Regions from separate parts of the Alteromonas sp. R7 genome, predicted to be linked through region 2. Evidence: predicted binding sites of a transcription regulator. Region 2 holds the regulator's gene; the other holds the start of a gene.
What was found. Region 2 encodes FliA, which starts transcription of late flagellar genes. Its sites were predicted from a motif close to CTAAAGNTNNNNNNNNNNNNGCCGATA; they were not measured.

Region 1: AC0J2X_RS05410 (DUF3530 family protein) is a predicted target of FliA. The motif match lies at 2,952-2,978, and genes of this name have one in related genera.

The regions. Positions count from the first base shown of each region.
Region 1 is NZ_JBVTQX010000002.1:602,336-610,464, forward strand. It holds gene rapA (RNA polymerase-associated protein RapA) at 1-2,144, shown strand, start outside; gene rluA (bifunctional tRNA pseudouridine(32) synthase/23S rRNA pseudouridine(746) synthase RluA) at 2,199-2,915, shown strand; gene AC0J2X_RS05410 (DUF3530 family protein) at 3,065-3,952, shown strand; gene AC0J2X_RS05415 (hypothetical protein) at 4,095-4,418, shown strand; gene AC0J2X_RS05420 (AmpG family muropeptide MFS transporter) at 4,462-5,808, shown strand; gene AC0J2X_RS05425 (response regulator) at 5,888-8,080, shown strand; gene AC0J2X_RS05430 (sensor domain-containing diguanylate cyclase) at 8,075-8,129, opposite strand, start outside.
Region 2 is NZ_JBVTQX010000002.1:29,197-37,325, forward strand. It holds gene AC0J2X_RS02995 (chemotaxis protein CheA) at 1-1,165, opposite strand, end outside; gene AC0J2X_RS03000 (protein phosphatase CheZ) at 1,178-1,933, opposite strand; gene cheY (chemotaxis response regulator CheY) at 1,968-2,351, opposite strand; gene AC0J2X_RS03010 (RNA polymerase sigma factor FliA) at 2,388-3,119, opposite strand; gene AC0J2X_RS03015 (MinD/ParA family protein) at 3,116-3,982, opposite strand; gene flhF (flagellar biosynthesis protein FlhF) at 3,988-5,397, opposite strand; gene flhA (flagellar biosynthesis protein FlhA) at 5,427-7,526, opposite strand; gene AC0J2X_RS03030 (L,D-transpeptidase family protein) at 7,769-8,129, shown strand, end outside.

The DNA.
Region 1 (8,129 bases), 570 kb from region 2:
CTATAGAGAAGAGCGAAGGCTTACAAGATGACGAAATATCTGACGCGAGCGCTGTGAATCCATTTGAAAACGACCAGCTGGTACTTTGCAGTATCGACTTCCTAAGCAAGAGCGAAAAACGCCAGCAGCAAATTCAAGCTGCAGGATGGGATTTAATGGTTGTCGATGAAGCCCATCACCTTGCGTGGTCAAGTGAGGCTTGCTCTGCCGAATACCTGTGTGTGGAAGCGCTGGCAAACCAAACACCTGGTGTATTACTGCTTACCGCAACGCCTGATCAACTTGGTCACGAAAGCCACTTTGCCCGCTTGCGCCTGCTCGACCCGGCTCGCTTCCATAGCTACGATGCATTCTTAGATGAAGAATCGAAATACAGCCAACTGGCCGATGCGGTAGCGCCATTACTTTCAGACGCCGAGCCTAACGACAAACAACGCAGCAAACTCGCAGAATTCGCGCCTGACGTAATGGAACATGTGGGTGATTTAAGCTCGCCGGAAAATCGCCATGCGCTGCTGCACCAACTTATCGATTGTCACGGCACAGGCCGTATGCTGTTTAGAAACCGCCGCGCCAATATCGAAGGCTTTCCGATGCGTAAATTAAGCGCTTACGAACTGGCTTTGCCTGAGGTTTATTCAGATGCCGTGAGCGGCGGCGACTTAACCTATTCACTGTATCCTGAACGTATGGCAAGCGTGGTTAACAGCTGGACCAAGCAAGACCCGCGCGTTGAATGGCTGCTTGATTTCATGCAAAGCGTTAAGCCAGAAAAGATTCTGCTTATTTGCGCAAGCGCCCGTACAGCGCAAGAGTTAGGTGAGGTTATTCGCACGCAAACCGGTATTCGCCACAGTGTATTCCACGAAGGCATGAGCATTGTGGAGCGCGACAAAGCGGCTCATTATTTTGCCGATGAGGAAGACGGCGCACAAATTCTACTGTGTAGTGAAATTGGTAGCGAAGGCCGTAACTTCCAGTTCGCTCACCATTTGGTGCTGTTCGATTTGCCTATTACGCCAGATCTGCTTGAACAACGTATTGGTCGTCTTGACCGTATTGGCCAAACCCAAACCGTACAAATTCACGTGCCGTATTTAGCGAAAACCGCGCAGCACGTATTACTAGATTGGTATCACGAAGGGCTGAATGCCTTCGAAAAGACCTGCCCCACGGGCTCTGGTGTGTTTGACGACGTGAAGCCATTGCTTATTGGTGCCTGCTTACACCCTGACGATATAAGCGCCCGTGATGAGCTAGTGAACATGAGTGTTACGCTTAATAGCCAGCTCGTGGCGCAGCTTGAAGCCGGTCGCGATCGTCTTCTAGAGCTTAATGCTTCGGGAGAGGGCCGCGTAGAACAACTGCTTGAAGACATTATTACCCTTGATAGCGAACAGGATTTATCCCGCTTTATGGGCCGCGTATTCGATGCTATCGGTGTTCAGCAGGATGAAAAAGGCAATGACTGCTTTATTCTTATGCCAACCGAGTCGATGGTGAGCCAGCTTCCAGGTCTTGACCCAGAAGGCATGACGGTTACTTACAAGCGCCGTGTAGCCACCACGCTAGAAAACGTACAGTTTTTAAGTTGGGATCATCCACTTGTGCATACCGCCATGGACGTAGTACTCACCGACGTACACGGAAAAAGCAGCATGGGCTTTATTGCCGAGCCGTCTTTGCCAAAAGGCGCTTATTGGGTTGAGGCGTTGTTTGTGCTGCAAGCGCAAGCGCCTAAAGCGCTTCAGTTGGGTCGCTTCTTACCTCAAACGCCCGTGCGCGTGTGTTTAGATGCGCAAGGAAACCCGTCTGAATTGAGCTTCGACGTTAAGCGTAAAATTGGACGTAAGATCTCGGCTCAGCTTCTAAAAGCCTTGCAACAGCCGCTTGAGCTTGCCATTGAAAAGGCGCGTAAGCTTGCCCATCAGCAAGCCAACCAAAAGCAACACGACGCACTTAACAGCATGCACAGCACGCTTAACGAAGAAATACAGCGCTTACGCGATCTTCAAAAGCGTAACCCAGCAGTACGTGACAGCGAAATTGAGTTTATTGAAACGCAAATGAACGCCCTTGATAAAGTTATTCAGGATGCAGATGTTCAGCTGGACGCCATTCGTATTGTGGTAAATAACCCGTAGCCTCGAAAGGTTAAACATTCAAAATCGACTGTGAAGTAACGAGTACATAATATAATGGCGAACCCAAGTTTTGTTTATAACCCACCGATGACACCTTATCTTGATATTTTGTATCAAGATGAGGACATGGTGGTTGCGCATAAACCTAGCGGGCTATTGAGCGTTCCGGGCAAAGCATTAGAGCACCGCGACTCGCTGATTAGCCGGGTGAACCGTGTGTACCCCACCGCCACAGTAGTGCATCGCTTAGACATGGCGACTTCGGGTATTTTGGTGCTGGCGCTTAATAAAGACAGCCATCGCCATATCTCGAAACAGTTTGAGTTACGTCAAACTAAAAAGCGCTACTTCGCACGTGTTCATGGGCATGTAGAACAAGACAGCGGAGAGGTTAACCTTCCCCTTATTTGCGACTGGCCAAACAGGCCAAAGCAAATGGTAGACTTCGAGCGCGGTAAAAAAGCCGTAACGCACTTTGACGTCATTGAGCGCACACTGGATGAAAAAGAGCGACCCTATTCTCTCGTTGCCCTTTATCCTATTACCGGTCGCTCTCACCAACTGCGAGTACATATGCTTGCTTTGGGTCACCCTATTTTGGGAGATAGACTCTATGCCCATGAAGAAGCGTTATCCATGGCGCCTCGTTTACAGCTTCATGCTGAAAGCTTGAGTCTTTCGCACCCGACACTTGGGCATTGGCTGCACTTTAATGTCGCCAACCCTTTTAGTCCGTTTTGCCCAAAGCCGCTCTCAGAAAGTATTGAGTAGCGTTCTAACGCTACTCAACTTTATCAATAGACTCCATTTTAGTTTTAACGCACCCTGCCGATAACCTTCGTATACGCTTGATGTACGAATTAATTTGATGCTGTCAAAGCTGAATAGATCCAGATTAAGGTAAAGGCAAACCACATTTTATGAAAAGGCACGCTCTCCTTTTAACATTTGCTGTTATTGTTTCACTATTGCCTATGACAGCTCACTGTGACTTTTTCACAGATGTTAGTCACGCCTATCTGCCTGGAGAAGTGAAACCTTTGATGATTGGAGAAGTTGAATCCCCAATTATTGAAATTGAAGCGCAAACACCATTACCTTTGGGTGTGGCTATCATACTCACCGAGCCTTTTCCCTCTAGCCTTACGCTCGCGCAGGGAAATAGCCTTGCCAACATGCTTGCAGAAAAAGGCTGGAATGTAGTGATAAGTCCGTTTAATTTGCCGGTCAATGTCACGTCCCAGCAGAATCTACCTGCTGAATCTACAAACACCGACATATCAGACTCTGAAACTACGTCTATGTCAGCCCAAAATATCCACCCCAGAAGTAATCAACTTACGCAGTATCTCAATTTTGAATCAGCAACTTCAGCGCTGAGTTTACAACTCAATGCATTGAATAATTATTTACAAGACAATTCAGGCTACCGTATGGTCATTGCACAAGGCATGCTGGCCACAACTTACTTGTCCGTCGTAGAGCAACAGCCTCAACTTCATCCAGACACTTTCGTAGCCATTTCACCTTTTTGGCCAGAAGAATCAACGAATACATTAGTTATAGATAATATAGCGCAGTCCAGCTTTCCAATATTGGATCTGTCACTAAGTGGATTTAACGATTGGGCGAACAGTACCACGCAAAAACGAAAGATTAGCGCAAAAAACGCACTAAAGATGCACTATCGACAAATAATTATTCCCAGCAATTTATTAGCCTTTAGTATAAAGGAGTTTCAGAAATCCCCTCATATTCAGATAGTTGCAAATAGCACTATTGGTTGGACTCGCCACCTAGGCTGGTAATTCGATAATTAACCGATTACGCTAAATTAGTATCCAAAACAATTACCTAAATTTAATGGTGTAAATAGCAAGCCTCTGTCCTAAGCAGTAAGATTGTTATGAACTATAATACTTTTAGCAAACATAAACGGTTGAGTTACTTGTGAGTGTTCAAGATTTCGTAGATAACAAAGCAAAGCAGCTGTGTTTCTATTTGAGAGCATTTTGGCAAGGAGAGCTTCCTATCGAGGAGATCGAGCTATTCTTTTGGGATAGTATGGAAGAATGGGGGCAAATTGATTACACCTTAACGCAGCCCTATACACAAAAAGAACGGGTTTTTTGGCATTTACTTCACCAAGTGCATTATTGGAATGAAGATAAGCTAATTAACGACCAGTTTCTTGTAGATGAACTAAATAACTGCGTGAATTTCCTTGAAGGTTTGGGTCATTGCCCACTCGACTGCGTAGGCATTCGTCCATAGTAAAATTTTCACTTCAACGCGTTATTGCTTCTCACTGTGGTTCATGGCTCAATATGCTTTTGTATTCTTGCCTAAGGCCGCAGTTTTGCTCAACGCTTTAAAAACGTTTAACGACAAACGATACCTCAGTATATTTCTTTTCGGCATTTCCAGTGGCTTCCCTTGGATCATGATTAGTTCAGTGCTATCTGCTTGGCTCAAAGATGAAGGTTTGTCTCGCTCGGCCATCGGCTTATTCGGCATTATTTTCGCGACATACTCTTTTAATTTCCTCTGGTCTCCGCTTGTCGACAAAATCAAGCCCCCACTATTAGGTCAACGACGAGGTTGGATTTTCGCTATGCAAGGCTGTGTAGTTTTGCTGTGTTTAGTGATGTCTCAACTCACTGCAGACCAAGATTTGTTTTATGTTGCATTAGTCGGTTTGCTTATTGCTATTGCCTCAGCCACGCAAGATATCGCCATCGATGGTTTTCGCATTGACTGTATTGCCCAAGACGACAAAGACGGCATGTCAGCTGCGTCTTCAGTAGCCACCGCTGGCTGGTGGACAGGTTATGGCGGGCTTGGTGCTATCCCGTTCTTCTTGGCTGACATGACATCTTGGACTTGGCCAAACATTTATCTTTTACTCGGTGCTCTCATGGCTTTATTAATGTGCGCCACGTATTTAGCGAACGAGCCACAAATTGACCGCGAAGCCTTACTTGAAAAGATAACAGCCAAAGATACAAAGCAGTCTCCCGTTTTTCACTGGATACAAACTACTCTTGTCACGCCATTCGCCGAATTTTTCAATCGAAACGGCGTTAAATTAGCGGCGTCGTTTTTACTGTTCATCTTTCTATTTAAAATCGGTGAAGCCTTTCTAGGCCGCATGAGTATCGTGTTTTATAAAGAAATTGGCTTTTCTAATAGCGATATCGCTACTTACTCAAAATTGCTCAACTGGTGGGTAACCATTGTGTTTTCACTGTTAGGTGGGTTGGTTAACATTCGCTACGGTATTTACCGCGGATTAATGATTGCGGGTGTGGCCATGGCCGCGTCTAACTTACTATTTGCACTGATCGCGCAAACAGGCCCTTCCACATCTCTTTTAGCCATAACCGTTATTGTCGATGGTTTTACAGGGGCTTGGAGCACCGTTGCCATGGTCGCGTTTATCTCACTATTGTGTAATCGGGCGTTTAGTGCAACCCAATACGCACTCATGGCCTCCCTGAGTGTTGCAGGCAGAACTTTGGTCGCTTCTAGCAGCGGCTTTGTTGTAGATAGTCTTGAAGGCAATTGGAGCTTGTTCTTTATTCTCACAGCAGTCATGGTAATTCCCAGCCTTTGCTTTTTGTATTCAATTAGGCACCACATAAAGCGCGTTGAGTCACCGTAATTTTATTCTACTTCCTTGCAAGTTAGCGTTAGTTGCCTACATTTAAGGTAGGTATCTCTACCGCATATTACTTGCAAGGATGAACGTGAGCTCAAACCAGGCTGGCCAGTCGCAGCGCAAATCATCATCAATTTCGCGGACATTCACTTTTTCAAAAGTGAGTGTTACAGCACTGTTGATCGCTATGGTTGTCATTGCGGTTTTAATCGCGCTGATGAGCAAACAACAAGCTCTCATAGCAGCCTTAAAGCAGCAGAGTTATTTAGAGGACAATATTCTTGCCACTGAGTCTAGTATCAATCAGTTTACGTTTCAGGTGGAGAGCAGCGCGTTTTCTGGCCCCGCGAATTATACTATTTTAAAGCGCGAGCTACAGGTCACCGTTCAAGATATATCAGAATACCTTCGCAGTAGTGCAGGTCAAGCTATCTCGCCCACCGTCTTATCCGAGAGAGACTTTGCAATAGCAAAAGAAGGATTGAATAGCGCGTCTGCACGGCAGGTCGCGCAAACCACACTAGATTTACTTTATACTCTTATTGAGTTGCCGACAGACGATGCAACTCAACGTATTCAGCAGCAATTTAGCCTGCTGCCTATGGTCAATGCCATGCAGGCGGAAGAAAACGCGTTGTTACTGCGTATTCAGGCGTTGCGCAATAAGATGCTTCTCACTACTATTTTGGGCGCAGTCGTCATTGTACTTTGGTATTTTATTGCATGTTTTTTTTACAAAAGTAACGCAAACAAGTCGCCTAAAAAGTTTGGTAAATCGAAGTTGAGACTTGCCGTTGTGGATGACGATAGAGATTTGCAAAACAAAGAGTTTTTGCAACTGATTAGTCATGAATTCAGAGCGCCAATAAGTGCAATTATCAGTGCTCTTGAACTTATTCCTAACATGGAAGAAGAGCGCACCAGACTAATTCAGCAGGCTGAACAATCCAGCTATCGACTTCTTAATCTTACCAACAACCTTACCGATGTATTAACCAATAACACTGAAGACGACCTGCACTTTTCAGATGTCGACCTAATCAGCTTGCTCGACGAATGTATCTCGCCGTTTTCTGTACGCGTAAAAGACAAAAAAATCGAATTTAATATGCACTGTAGTCACAGTGTGCCCCATTACGCAGAAACGGATCCTGTCGTCCTTTCTAAAGTAGTAGTTAACATTCTTGATAACGCCGTTAAATTTACGGCTAATGGACTGATTGACGTCACCGTTACAACCTTGGTGAAAAACCAAGGGATTTTTCTCGTTATTATAATTAGTGATACTGGAATAGGAATTGATGAGGCGACGCAAAAGCGCATGTTTGAACGCTTCTATCGCGGTGAACACTCAACTGGTCAGCGCTTCCCGGGGGCAGGAATTGGCTTGTCTGTAGCTAAACGCAGCGTTGATAAGCTGGGCGGTGCACTACAGGTAACCAGTACAGTTGGAGTTGGTACAGAGTTTAAAATTTTACTGCCTCTGAAACCTATTGAGGACCTTCCCGCTACAAATTCAGCACCGTCTAATGCGACCTTCGCCGTAGTTGACGATTTAGAGATATCTAGGCTGCATTTACAATCAATTATTACCAAAGAGGGCTTTAGCGCACGCACGTTTTCATCTGGTGCGAACTTGCTTAATCTGCACGAAGAAATACTTCAGTTTTCAGGCATTATTGCAGATTTGTACATGCCGGGCATGAATGGTCTTGAGCTAGTGAGGACGCTCAAGGCGATTTTTGGTGAACGGGTACCGCCCGTTATTGTGCTGTCAGCAACCCCAGATATTGCCAACATTATCGCAAACAGTGAACTCCCCATCTATCAAAGCTTTGTAAAACCCATAGATAGAAACCGGTTTGTAGATGCGCTCCATCACCTCACAGCAAGTAACGCAAGAGTTGTTGAAACAACGAAAAAGGCCAACGTGTTACTGGTAGAAGACGAGCCCATTAATGCAGAAATGGTGGGGTATATGCTGCAATGTATGGGTCACGAAGTTACCGTGAGTTACACCGGTGACGACGCTATTATTAGAGTGAGTGAAAATGCGTTTGACTGTGTACTGCTGGATATCAACTTACCAGATATCAATGGCTTGGAAGTCGCTAAAATAATGAAAGAAGGTCACCCTGACCTTCCAATCATCGCCCTTACGGCGAATGCTCACAGAAGCGATAAAGAAGCGTCGCTGCAGGCAGGTATTCGATACCACTTAGTGAAGCCTGTTACCTTTCAAGAGCTCAAAAACACCCTACGCCTAGCGCTATAATGCGCTAGGCGCTGCATAAATGCGATATTGATTTCGGCCGTTTTCTTTT
Region 2 (8,129 bases):
TGATACCCAAGCTTATTAGCCTGTTCCTCACTAGTACGAGTTCACCCACCATGTTCATAATTTGGTCAAGGCGCTTGGTATCTACACGTACTGTAGTCTCAGCAGGAGGCGCAGCTGGTGCCGCCTTCTTCTCATCTTTTTTAGGCGCTGCTTTTGGTGCAGCAGGCGCGCTTGCTTTAGCTGGCGCTGCGGCGCTAGGAGCAGGCGTCGCTTTTGGCGCAGCTGGCGCTGCTTGTTTCGCTTTTTGAACCGCTTCTGTTGCTGCCTTATCTACAGGAGGCTCTGGCGCCTTTGAAACGGCTCCCTGCTTGGTAGGCCCTTGCCCTGAGCCATGCAGTTGGTCAAGCAGTGCTTCAAATTCGTCATCGGTGATTTCTTCATCACCAGCTGCACTCGGCGTAACTGGTGCTGGAGCTGGTGTATTTGCCTTTGGCGCAGCTTCTTCACCACCAAACTTGCCTTTGCCATGTAAATCATCGAGCAGCGCTTCAAATTCTTCGTCGGTGATATCGTCGTTATCACTAGCGGCAGCAGGTGCAGCAGCCTTTGCAGGTTCGCTTTTAGCCGCTGAGGACTGTCCTGGTGCCCCAGAGCCATGAAGCTCATCAAGCAGCGCTTCAAACTCATCTTCAGTGATTTCGTCAATACCGCCGCTATCACCAGAACTTGGGGCCTGTGCAGTAGGCTCTTCAACAACTAATTCTGGCTCTTCAATCGCGGGTTCAGGTTCTGACGCCGGCGCGCTTTGTTCACCAAAAATATTCTCATCTGGAGATTCCGGGCGACTTAGTTTGTGTAACAAGTCTACTAGGTGTGCATCTGCTGGCTCTAATGGATCCCGAGCTTTCACTCGTTCAAACATTTCAACCACCACATCTGTGGCTTGCAGAATAATATCCATCAGTTCAGGGGTTAGTGTTCGTTGACCGTTACGCATTACGTCAAAGACGTTTTCCGCACCGTGACAAATTTCTACTAACTCGGTAAGAGACAGGAACCCTGCTCCCCCTTTAACTGTGTGATAACCACGGAAAATTGCATTCAGCAAATCCGCATCTTCAGGATTGTTCTCAAGATCAACGAGCTGTTCTTGTAATTGTTCAAGTATCTCTCCAGCCTCAACTAGAAAGTCCTGTAATATATCCTCGTCAACATCAAACGACATGCGCCCGCTCCCCTAAAAACCTAAGCTAGACAGAAGATCATCTACATCATCTTGGCCTGACACGACGTCGTCGCGCTTATCGGCATCAATGATAGGGCCTTCTGCCTCTACACCATCAACCTTATCGGCCTTAACGCTGGATGGTTTAGTTTGTTCTGCACCGTCGCGTTCACCAAACATGGTAAGCATGTTAACTAAGCTGTCTTCCACTTCTTTAACCAAGTCGATAACGCGGCGAATAACCTGACCAGTTAAGTCTTGATAACCTTGAGCCATCAATACTTCTGTAAGTAACTGTGTAAGTTTAGCTGACTGTGCCGAACCTTCTTCCAACAATTCGTCTAAGTCTGCGCATAAAGCCTTGAATTCACCCAACTCTATTTGGCGATTCATCAGCTTCTTCCACTCAGGCATAACCTTTTCGATGCGCGCCGACAGCATTTCAGCTATAGGCATGCTCGCTTCAACGGCATCCATAGTAGTATTAGCAGCTTTTTCAGTTTCTTCAATTACGTAGGTTAGGCGGGATTGTGCATCGGGAATATCATCGGTCGCGAGATTTTTAATGCGGTCGTCTATTTGGAAATTATTCAGCGCGTCATGAAGCTGACGCGTCAGTTTCCCTACTTCGGCAAATAACTCAACGTTTTCTTTCATTGAGGCCGCTTCTAATAGGGCATTGGCTGAAGCGTTGTCACCCTCTTCGAGGTAGGTGACGAGCTGTTTTGCTTCTTCCAACGAAATTGGAACGTTTACATTCGTTGACATCCAGTAAACCTCATTTCTCTGGTGAGCGTCTGGATCAACCTAAACGTTCGAATATTTTATCTAATTTTTCTTTAAGTGTTGCTGCAGTGAACGGCTTAACAACGTAGCCGTTAACACCTGCTTGCGCGGCGGCAACAATTTGCTCTTTCTTCGCTTCAGCAGTAACCATAAGTACTGGTAGGTGCTTGAGCTTGTCATCGGCTCTAATCGCGCGAAGCAAGTCAATACCCTGCATTCCAGGCATGTTCCAATCGGTAACTACGAAATCGAAATCACCTTGCTGCAACATAGGCAATGCAGTACTTCCGTCATCCGCTTCCTGGATGTTGGAAAAACCCAAATCTTTAAGTAGGTTTTTGATGATACGTCTCATGGTAGAAAAATCATCGACCACGAGAATTTTCATGCTTTTGTCCAAAATAGCCTCCAGTGAGGGGTTAATTGTTATTAATTTCTATTCTTCGTCAGCTTGCCACGACTTCATTCGTGATTTGAGTTTTAACATGGCCTGACTGTGAATTTGACTGACTCTCGATTCACTTACATCAAGAACCTCACCAATTTCTCTTAGGTTCAGCTCTTCATCATAATACAGCGAAAGTACAATCGCTTCTCTTTCAGGTAATGTCGTAATTGCATGGGCAAGCGCTTTTTGGAAAGCGCCTTGCATCAAATCTTCCAGTGGTGCGTCGCTACCTCGATTTTGCTCTGTCGAAATAACATCTTCTGACACACCTAAATCTTCAATACCTACCAGCTTTCCGGCATTTACTTCATTAAGCATTTGGTGATAGTCCTGCAAGCTTACATTAAGCTTATCAGCAATATCAGAATCTCTAGCATCGCGGCCTGTTTCGCTTTCTACTTGCGAAATTGCTTCAGTGATCGCTCGACCATTTCGGTGGACTGAACGCGGTGTCCAATCCCCTTTGCGAATTTCATCTAGCATAGCACCGCGAATGCGAATACCGGCAAACGTTTCAAAGCTGGCTCCTTTTGAACCATCAAAGTTTCGCGCGGCTTCTAATAATCCAATCATGCCTGATTGAATTAAATCGTCTACAAGAACACTAGCCGGCAATCGCGCTATCAAGTGATGCGCTATACGCTTAACCAATGGCGCATGTCTTTCGACTAACTGCGCTTTATCGGTTTGTTGTTGATAAGCGGCTGCCTTGCTGTTCAACGCTGACTTCCTACGGCTTTTTCTGCAACTAATTGTTCAATGAAAAACTCTAAATGGCCACCTGGCTGCGCTGGAATAGGCCATGTTAAGGCTTTACTCGCCAACTGTGTTATTGCAACGGCTGCCGGTGAACCTGGGTAAGCATCGACAATGGCTGTTTGTTTACGCACTGCTTTACGAATGTTCTCGTCAAACGGTACTGTCGCCACTAATTCTAGTGCAACATCTAAAAAACGCCCTGTCACTTTGCTCAATTTACTAAATAGCTCTTGGCCTTCTCGCACGTCGCGCACCATATTAGCCACAACTTTGAAGCGGAAAACACCGTGCTCTCTATTCAGAATTTTTATCAATGCATACGCATCTGTCAATGAAGTAGGCTCGTCACACACAACGACCATGATGTCTTGTGAGGCTTTTGAAAAGCTCAACACCATGTCTGAAATACCTGCCGCTGTATCAACGATAAGCACGTCAATTTGCGAGCGCAGCTCACTAAAGGCACGAATTAGGCCAGCGTGTTGCGTTGGCGACAATTCTGCCATCGACTGCGTGCCTGATGTGGCAGGGGCAATCTTTATTCCGTGCGGACCGGTCACTAATACTTCATCAAGTGTACATTCGCCGGAAAGCACGTGGGATAAGTTTTTCTCAACACGCAAACCTAACATAACGTCTACGTTAGCAAGACCGAGGTCCGCATCGAGAACCATTACACGTTTACCTTGCTTCGCCATGGCGATAGCGGTGTTCAATGTAATGTTTGTTTTACCTACGCCACCTTTGCCACCGGTGACGGCGATTACTTTGATTAACCGTGATTGCTTCATTTTTCTTAAGCTACTCGCTTGGTCGTCAATCATACTGCTTATGCTGTTTTAATTGCGTTGTTACCACTAGTATGATTCAAACCGTACTTTTTATAAAGCTTTGCAGCAGCGGAAACCAAAGATTTCGCTTCTGCAATCTTAATGTCTTCAGGTACTTTTTGACCATCGGTGACATAACTAACCGGTAATTGGTATTCAACCGCTGCACTAAGCACCTCTCCTAAAGAGTAGCACTCATCTAACTTTGTGAAAATACAGCCACTTAGTTCAATATCATCATACGCTTGAATGATTCTCTGCAAAGCAGGATATTGCGTATTTGCTTGCGCTACCAAATATTTTTTAACATTTGGCATTTGTCCGTTATCAAACTGCTTAATTTGTTTAATTAATCGACTATCTCTTTGACTAAATCCAGCCGTATCAATCAATACTAGTCGCTTATGACGAAGTTGGAATAATAAATCCGCAAGTTCTTCACTAGTCTGCGCTTTTCTCACCGTGCAGCCAATAATCTTTCCGTATGTCGCTAGCTGCTCATAGGCGGCAATTCTATACGTATCGATGGTAATCATCGCAACCGACTCTGCACCGTATTTTTGCGCATAGCGGGCAGCAAGTTTCGCAACGGTAGTTGTTTTACCGGTACCTGTTGGTCCTACTAATGCAACAGCACCTTGTGCGCTAAGTATATCGTTTCCTGTCACATTTATGCGATTAGCCAATAGGTTAAGAAGATATACCCATGCATCTCGTTCGTTGTAATGTGACGGCGTATAGCTAATAAGCTGTTTCGCTAACGCGTTGCTTAACCCCATATCGGTTAAACGGGTGATTAGATATTGATGAACAGGTTTTTGACGTTTGTTTTTAGCTTCCATCAAGTCGGCCACTTGATATTGCAATACATCGCGAAGAGACGCTAGCTCTTCCTTGATTTGCGCAAGCTCCGCTGACTGCGTCACAGCGGTATCATCCATACTCGACGCTTGATGCTCTGGGAAAGCGTTCTGACGAACTGGTTCATGAGAAGACTGCTGGGCTTCTACGTCGTCAATAAAGGCTTCTGAGAAGTCTAAGTGCGAAGCAATTTCATTGGCGTGCTTAGCATTTGCTGTCATTGGTTGGTTAGGTTGCGCGGGACTCGCTACGCCATTATTTCCACCGTGCTGCTTTTCTAGCAGTGCTTTAAGGCTATCAGGACCGTCGTCACCAATGATTTCGCTCAAGCTAGGCACTGCCTTTTGGCCAGGTGTTTTTGCAGCTGCTTGTGGAGACGCTTTCGGCGTAAACAACTTCGCTTCAGGTTCTTTGTCGTAGGCTGCGACAAGCTCAATACCGTCAGCGACTTTGCGATTTGACATGATCACAGCGTCACTGCCCAATTCAGCTTTAACTTGGCTTAACGCCTCACGCATATCTTTGCCGAAGAAACGTCTAATTTTCATTGCAACCTCTCCAATCACCCAGTGTCAGATTATTGACCGACCGAACTGACTATTTTTATTTGTTTGTCGTCAGGCACTTCTTGGTAAGACAGAACATGAAGCCCAACAACCGAATATTTTAAGAAGCGAGACAGAACGGGTCGTAGCATGCCTGAGGTAAGGAGTACTGCAGGCTCTCCTTCTAACTCTTGCTGCTGACTGGCTTGCTGCAATGATTTTTGCAGCTTGTCTGCCAGACCTGGTTCTATGCCAGCGCCATCTTCGCCACCTGCTTGAAGTGACTGGTGCAACATCTGTTCCAACTCTGGCGCCAAGGTTATGACAGGTATCTCTTTTGCACCTTGAGTAATTTCTTGGACAATTAAACGTTTAAGGGCAATACGCACTGCAGACACTAAAACATCGGGGTCTTGGCTGCGCGTGCCGTACTCACTGAGTGTTTGAACGATTGTACGCATATCGCGAATAGGCACGCCTTCAAACAATAAGGTTTGCAGTACTTTCACGACGGTGCTTAGCGGAAGAATGTCTGGTACTAATCCTTCAACCAGTTTCGGATGCTGCTTGGCAAGCATATCAAGAAGTTGTTGAGCTTCCTCGTGCCCTAATAATTGATATGCATTGTTAGAGAGTAATTGGCTTAAATGGGTCGCTACAACGGTCGCAGCGTCTACTACTGTGTACCCAAGGGTTTGTGCATGCTCCCGTTTATTGGGCTTAATCCATACTGCGTCCAAGCCGAACGCGGGGTCTTTAGTGGCACGCCCTTCTAATTTACCGAACACTTGCCCTGGATTAATAGCAAGTTCTTCATCGTGACTGATGATGGAATCGCCTATCGTTACGCCTAGCATAGCGATGGTGTAAGTGTTGGGCTCTAAATCCAAGTTATCGCGAATGTGGACAGGCGGAATAAGGAAACCCAGTTCTTGCGATAGTTTCTTACGTACGCCTTTAATGCGCGTCAACAACTCGCCACCTTGGGATTTATCGACAAGAGGAATTAAGCGATAGCCCACTTCCAATCCGATGGTATCTACCTGCTGAACATCATCCCAGCCAAGCTCTTTCACTTCAGGCGCAACCGATTCATCTTTTACCACATTGTCTGGCACTTTGGGCTCTGCGGCCTTTCTCTTTTCTTGGACCGACTGCCAGTAAGCAAAGCCTGCAATCAAGAATGAGAACCCTAAGAATGCGATATGAGGCATCCCAGGAATGATACCCATCACAAATAGAACCCCCGAGGCTATATAGAGGGCTTGATTATTACCAAGCTGACCGCGGATTTCTTTGCCCATTTCCTGGGTCTCGTTTTCACGAGTAACGATAATGGCTGTAGCGACCGAAAGTAACAATGAAGGAATTTGCGCCACCAAACCATCACCGATGGTCAATATGGTGTAGATTTCTATAGCGTTACCGAATGAAAGCCCGTGCTGAATCATGCCAATAAAAAGACCACCGACAATATTAATCAGCATGATGAAAAGGCCTGCGACCGCATCACCCTTTACAAATTTTGACGCACCGTCCATCGACCCGTAAAAATCCGCTTCTGCGGTAATCTCTTCACGGCGTTTACGTGCTTGGTCTTGATCTATATACCCTGCATTTAAATCAGCATCTATGGCCATTTGCTTACCGGGCATAGCATCTAACGTAAAGCGAGCGCTTACTTCTGAAATACGTCCTGCGCCTGCGGTTACAACTTTGAAGTTGATAATAAGAAGAATGGCGAAAACAACAATACCTACGGCGTAGTTACCACCAATCACGACCTCACCGAAGGCTTCGATAACTTTACCTGCTGCATCGCCGCCTTCATGTCCGTAAAGTAAAACAACGCGAGTAGAAGCCACGTTAAGCGCTAGTCTCAAAACGGTAGCGATAAGTAACACCAAGGGGAAAATGCCGAAATCTACTGGACGCTGGGTAAGTACAGCCACCAAGATAATGACTAGCGACAACGCAATATTAAAGCTAAACAGCACGTCCAGTAAGAATGGCGGCATAGGCAATATAACCATGCCCATAATTGCCAAAAGGACGATGGGTGCGCCTAAACCACTGGTAAAATTTTGCAGCTGATTTTTATCGAATCGCTGAAGATAACCGGATAACTGCATGGCTTGGTGTCTCTCTATCAGAAAATTGACGCTTTATGTGAATCTTCTAGTGAGTTTTCAACTAACGTGCCAGCTTTGTGTTTTACGCAAAAGTTATCCAAATCTGAGCTGTAATCATGCGTGATTACTGTCTACAGTGACTTGTATAGAGCGATTAAGATTTTGTATCCGAGGGACATACGAACAGTTTATAATTACGTCACTATTCCTAGGGCCTACTCTTCGTTTTAAAAGGATTATTCATGGTAGTACTACAAAATCGTGTTGCAACGTTTTGTTGGGTCAGCCTTGTCATCATGCTGACTTTTAGTCATGTAGCTCATGCATCTAAACAACCTAACTTACGACAGCGTGTGGAGAATTTGCTAGTTGATTCAGTGGAGATATACGGTTCACAAAATAGTAACCCATCTCGTGTGCACAATAGAGTTTTGGTAAGCGAGGTCTACACTCAACAGGGCTATCAGCTTATATGGTTTGGTACTAGTGATGCTGAAAACCGTCTTCAGGAACTCCTCCATGAAATTGCTGATTCAGAGTTACATGGCTTCTCGCCCGAGTATTACCACGCATCAATGCTCGAAAGTCGCGACGCCAATACAG